One region of the Dickeya sp. CFBP 2040 genome, then DNA from elsewhere that is predicted to be linked to it. Evidence: predicted binding sites of a transcription regulator. Region 1 holds the regulator's gene; the other holds the start of a gene.
The links. Region 1 encodes LexA, which represses DNA repair genes until DNA is damaged. Its sites were predicted from a motif close to TNCTGTATGTACATACAGNA; they were not measured.
Positions count from the first base shown of each region.

Region 2: the regulator LexA is predicted to act here: its motif matches at 1,648-1,667, upstream of uvrB (excinuclease ABC subunit UvrB).

Region 1 covers NZ_JAAVXH010000006.1:106,073-109,251, forward strand. Annotated here, with positions in the region: gene Dpoa2040_RS00730 (LysR family transcriptional regulator) at 1-42, opposite strand, end outside; gene Dpoa2040_RS00735 (pirin family protein) at 152-859, shown strand; gene zur (zinc uptake transcriptional repressor Zur) at 1,035-1,544, shown strand; gene lexA (transcriptional repressor LexA) at 1,770-2,381, opposite strand; gene Dpoa2040_RS00750 (diacylglycerol kinase) at 2,491-2,856, opposite strand; gene plsB (glycerol-3-phosphate 1-O-acyltransferase PlsB) at 2,985-3,179, shown strand, end outside.
Region 2 covers NZ_JAAVXH010000020.1:56,226-59,404, reverse strand. Annotated here, with positions in the region: gene bioC (malonyl-ACP O-methyltransferase BioC) at 1-389, shown strand, start outside; gene bioD (dethiobiotin synthase) at 382-1,062, shown strand; gene uvrB (excinuclease ABC subunit UvrB) at 1,797-3,179, shown strand, end outside.

The DNA of each region.
Region 1 (3,179 bases):
AACCCTTAATGCTTCTAGTGTTAATGCCCGTTCTTTTGCCATTCTCTCACTCATTCAGGATTTTTGAATATACTAACCAGATTAACTGGCTAACAATCCATCGTCCAGACAATTACTATCATTTTATTAATAATTATCAGGGTCAAATGCCATGATCATTAGCAGAGCAGCAGAACAATGCGGCCAGGCTGACTATGGCTGGTTGCAGGCACGTTACACCTTTTCTTTTGGTCATTACTTTGATCCTGAATTACTGGGGTTTGCTTCACTACGGGTTCTCAATCAGGAAGTACTGGCGCCAGGTGCCTCTTTTCAGCCGCGAACCTACCCGCGCGTCGATATTCTGAACATTTTATTGCAGGGCGAAGCGGAATACCGCGACAGCAACGGTAACCATACGCGCGCCAAAGCAGGCGAAGCGCTGCTGCTCGCCACCCAGCCTACTGTCAGCTACAGCGAACATAATGTTGGCAACGACACGCCACTAACCCGGTTGCAGCTATGGCTGGATGCCTGTCCAACGCGGGAGAACCAGTGTCTGCAACGACTCACGCTAGAAGCACAGCGTCCTTATCAATTACTGGCATCACCGGATGAATCAGCTAATGCCCTCCATCTGCGCCAACAGGTCTGGATACATCATCTGAATCTGGCGGCAGGTGAGCAACATAGCCTGACACTGAATGGTAACCGCGCCTATCTGCAATCGATCCACGGTATCCTCAGCATCAATGGCAATATTAGCGCCGCACCCAACGTGTTGCACTGCGGCGACGGCGCGTTTGTCCAGCAGGAAAACCGCCTCACTTTCCGGGCAGAAACCGCCACACGCGCATTACTGATCGATCTGGTGGCTTAGTTGCACCTGCAATAATGTTAAACGCAACTAAAAAACGCCTTCCCTGAACCATTGCTGGCACCATGTCTTATTGGCTGAGGGAGTTCAGAACAACCTTGAAGCCGCCGTCTCGGCGTTTTTGTCCAGTCATGGTAAGATGCCGCCATAATTTCACACTCGCTTCAGGGTTACTGCAATGGACTCAACCAATCCGGACAAACTTGTTGCCCAGGCTGAACAGCTTTGCCAGCAACGCAACGTGCGTCTGACTCCTCAGCGTCAAGAGGTATTGCGATTGATGGCCCAGCAACCTGGTGCTATCAGCGCGTATGATCTGCTGGATCTGCTCCGTGTTTCCGAACCCCAGGCTAAACCGCCTACTGTTTATCGCGCACTGGATTTTCTTCTGGAACAAGGCTTTATCCACAAAGTAGAGTCCACCAATAGTTATGTGCTGTGCCATCATTTCGAAGAGCATAGTCATACGTCGGCGCTATTTATTTGTGATCGTTGTGGGCAAGTGACAGAACGCCAGACAGAAGGTATTGAGGAAACCCTGCACCAGTTGGCGAAGCAGGCGGGCTTTGCCCTACGCCACAGTGTGGTGGAAGCTCACGGCTTGTGTGGCGAATGCCTGAAAGTGGAGTCTTGCGAGCATCGGGACAGCTGTAATCATGATCACAGCATCATGGTGAAAAAACGTTAAATGTGAAAAACGTTAAATGATGGAAAATGCCTGCCGAGTGTGGAGCATTACTTCACACCATTCTTCCGGAATACATTAATCTTCCTAAACACGCTTGTCTGCATCCCACTTCGGTGATCAACCACGTTGTAACGCAACCGGCAAATACAGGCGTTCATCCAGACAAGCTACCTCAATGGGCGGTTGTCATCACCACCCACGATAAGGCGAGCTGAAACAAGGGCATCAGCTCCAGTCACTGTTGCGGATCACACCGACCGCCAAACCTTCAATGGAGAAACTCTGTTCACGCAAATCGACAACGATTGGCGCGAAATCCTTATTTTCTGCCAGCAGTTGCACAATATTACCTTGTTTTTTCAGCCGTTTGACCGTCACGTCATCTTCAATACGCGCCACCACGACCTGACCGTTACGTACATCCTGCGTTTTATGCACCGCCAGTAAATCGCCGTCCAGAATACCGATGTCTTTCATCGACATACCACTTACCCGCAGCAAAAAATCAGCGCTGGGCTTAAACATCGCCGGGTCTACCTGATAGTGACATTCAATATGCTGCTGTGCCAGCAACGGCTCACCTGCGGCAACACGGCCAATTAACGGCAGTCCCTGATCTTCTTCTTCCATCAGCAGACGAATACCGCGCGAAGCACCGGTGACGATTTCAATGACGCCTTTACGCGCCAGCGCCTTGAGGTGCTCTTCAGCTGCATTTGGCGAGCGAAAGCCAAGTTGACTGGCAATTTCGGCCCTGGTGGGCGGCATACCGGTTTGTGAAATATGATCGCGAATCAGATCATAAACCTGCTGTTGTCTGGTAGTTAGCGCTTTCATTCCGCCCCCTGTTTGTTTATACAGTCTCGCTGTGAGTATATACAGGGAAAGTGCCGATGGGAACCGCGATATCACGATTGCACGGATTTTTCTGTGATTATGCAAATCGTCACGCAAAACGGTTCCACAGTATCGCTCCCCATACCACCGCGGCCAACAAACAGGCAACGAATACTGCCGCCGAACCAATATCTTTAGCCCGACCAGATAACTCGTGGTAATCCATCCCAACCCGGTCCACTACGGCTTCAATAGCGCTATTGACCAGTTCAAACAGCACGATCAGCACGACAGAACCGATTAATAGCAACCGCTCAACCATGGAAACCGGTAGCCAGCAGGCAATCATTACCGCGACAAGCGTAAGCAATACTTCCTGGCGAAACGCCGCTTCATGCCGCCATGCCTGTTTCAACCCTTGCAGCGAATAACCCGTCGCTTTGATAATTCGGGTCATTCCGGTTGCTTTGTTCATGCGTACTCCGCCTTTAATTTGTGATTGGTCATGATTTTAACGCGCCCCCCTGGTTTCATCACCACAGATATCCTGTTTGGTTTCTGGTATCCTTGGCCCGAATTGCTAACAAGAGGCTTCTGGTTGTTATGTCAGGTTGGCGTATAATTTACTATAAACTACTGAATTTCCCGCTAAAATTACTGGTAAGAAGTAAGGTTATTCCACAGGACCCCGTTAATGAGCAACGACTGGATCCGACGCGGCCAATTTTCTATGTCCTGCCCTACAACTCCAAGGCAGATTTGCTGACTCTGCGCACCAAATGTCTGGAGCTAAGTCTG
Region 2 (3,179 bases), on a different contig from region 1:
TGGCCGAGTTTTATCGGGTCACCCGATCAGGGGGTGTGATTGCCTTCTGCACGCTGGCGCAGGGCACATTGGCTGAACTGGATGCCGCCTGGCGGCAACTGGACGGTTCCCGACGTATTAACCGTTTTCTGTCGCTGGAGGCGATTATTTCTGTTTGCGGTGATTACCGTGCTGATATTTCGCTGGCGCCAATAACCTGCTATTTCCCTGATGTACTGAGCCTGATGCGTTCGGTCAAAGGCGTTGGCGCCACCTGGCTGCGCGATGGGCGTGAACACAACGGACTGGTTCGTCGGCAACTGAGCGCGTTGGCTGGGCATTACTGCCGTCATCCGCAAGGCTATCCCCTGACATATCAACGCGTTTTTGGAGTGATTTACCGTGACTGAACGTTGGTTTGTGACCGGGACCGATACTGACGTGGGCAAGACCGTCGCCAGCGTAGCGCTGTTGCAGGCTGCCCGCCGTGCTGGATTCCATACTGCCGGTTATAAACCGGTGGCGTCCGGCTGTGATATAACCCCGCACGGTATCCGCAATAGCGATGCGTTGCAGTTACAGGCCAACAGCACGGTGACATTGCCGTATGAAGCGGTGAACCCACTGGCTTTTCTGGAACCGACGTCACCTCATATCGTCAGTGCCGAGGAGCACCGGCCAATTGCGTTTTCAACCCTCAGTAACGGCCTGCGCAATCTGGAACGCCAGGCCAATTGGGTACTGGTGGAGGGCGCAGGCGGCTGGTTTACGCCGCTTTGCGGGCGGCAAACCTTCGCCGACTGGGTACAGGAAGAAGCGTTGCCGGTGATTCTGGTCGTCGGTGTCAAACTGGGGTGCATTAATCACGCCATGCTAACGGCAAAAGCAGTGCAGCACGCCGGTTTACGGCTGGCGGGATGGATAGCCAACGTGATTCAGCCGCCTGGCCGTTATCATGATACCTATTTGCAGACGCTGCGAGATAGCATACCGGCCCCGCTACTGGGGGAAATCCCTTATCTGGCCATGCCGTTTCAGCAGAATATCGGTGATTACTTAAACATCACTTTACTAAGGCGTTAACGAGTTTGAGTGAATGTTGTGTGAGTTGTGGTTTTATGCCGTTTCCTAATTGAAATTGATAGAAAAAACCATCTTGAAAACGGCTGACTATCCCTGGGAGTCAGCCGTTTTTCTTTTTGCTAAGTCTGTGTCATTTAGCACTTTTTTTTATAACAACCAGCGGGTCAAACATGGAAATTTTGTTTAAAAGCCGCTTGTACCATCGCCGATGGGGAAAGGTGGTGAAAGACGCTAATACAGGAAGCACGGGCGCTTGTGGGAGTTATCCACTATTTCTGTGGATAACTGTGTGTATTAGGGTTAGAAAAAACGCGCCAGCCAAGAGCTGGCGCGGGTTGCGCCGGGTTTGGCGCTAATCTCTGCTTTTTTTAAAATTCATTAAAAATCAATTTGTTAATTAAAATCAAGTCACTTTTATTGCGGCAAGGCCTGTTTGAATAAATCACCGGCACTGGTCGTAGCAGATAATTTGAGAAACAGCATTTCTGGGGATAAATGTGCGATTTTTTTCTGGATTAATTACACCAGGTTGTGCTAGCCAACAGAACGCTATCGTTGTGCTGCCAATGGTTAAGAATTGCTTGATGCTGTTTTTATATCCAGTAATATGAGGCTGGCAAATCTGACCGGGGATTTTCATACTAAGCTGAGTCTCTCCCTGTCAATGGCGACGCTGGCCGACTCAGGCTGACGTTGGCGTGATTCCAACCGTTTTTTATCCGGGTGTCTTGCTCATGAGTAAAGCGTTCAAACTGCATTCTGCCTTCAAACCTGCCGGCGACCAGCCTGAAGCGATACGTCGTCTGAAAGAGGGGTTGGAGGATGGGCTGGCGCACCAGACGTTGCTGGGGGTAACAGGGTCCGGCAAGACCTTCACTATCGCCAACGTGATTGCCGACCTCAATCGCCCGACTATGGTGCTGGCGCCCAATAAAACGCTGGCGGCACAGTTGTATGGCGAGATGAAGGCGTTTTTCCCGGAGAATGCGGTGGAGTATTTCGTCTCTTACTACGACTACTACCAGCCTGAAGCCTACGTGCCGAGTTCTGATACCTTCATCGAGAAGGATGCGTCGGTTAACGAACATATCGAGCAGATGCGGTTGTCCGCCACTAAAGCGTTGCTGGAGCGGCGCGACGTAGTCGTGGTGGCGTCGGTCTCCGCCATTTACGGCCTGGGTGATCCGGATCTTTATCTTAAAATGATGCTGCACCTGACGCAGGGCATGTTGATTGACCAACGCGCGATTTTACGGCGACTGGCGGAATTGCAGTATTCCCGCAACGATCAGGCATTTGGACGCGGTACTTTCCGGGTTCGCGGTGAGGTCATCGATATTTTCCCGGCGGAATCTGAAGATATCGCCCTGCGGGTGGAATTGTTTGACGAAGAAGTGGAACGGTTGTCGCTGTTCGACCCGCTCACCGGCCACATTGTGCAGGCGGTGCCGCGCTACACTATTTACCCCAAAACGCACTATGTGACGCCACGCGAACGTATCCTGCAGGCGATGGAAGACATCAAGGTCGAGCTGGCTGAGCGCCGTCAGGTACTGCTCGCCGGCAATAAATTGCTGGAAGAACAGCGGCTGTCGCAACGCACTACGTTTGATCTGGAGATGATGAATGAGCTGGGCTATTGCTCCGGCATTGAAAACTACTCACGCTTTTTGTCTGGCCGAGGACCAGGCGAGCCGCCGCCGACGCTGTTTGACTACCTGCCGGCTGACGGTCTGCTGGTGATCGACGAGTCCCACGTCACCATTCCGCAGTTGGGCGGAATGTACCGCGGCGACCGGGCGCGCAAGGAAACGCTGGTGGAGTATGGATTTCGTCTGCCGTCGGCGCTGGATAACCGGCCAATGAAATTTGAAGAATTTGAAGCGCTGGCGCCGCAGACGATTTATGTCTCGGCGACGCCGGGCAATTATGAACTGGAGAAATCCGGCGGCGAAGTGATTGATCAGGTGGTGAGGCCGACCGGCCTGCTGGACCCGGAACTGGAAGTACGCCCGGTGACCACCCAGGTGGACGACTTGCTCTCAGAAATCCGCAAGCGTTCCGCCATCAACGAGCGTGTGCTGGTCACCACCCTGACCAAGCGCATGGCGGAAGAC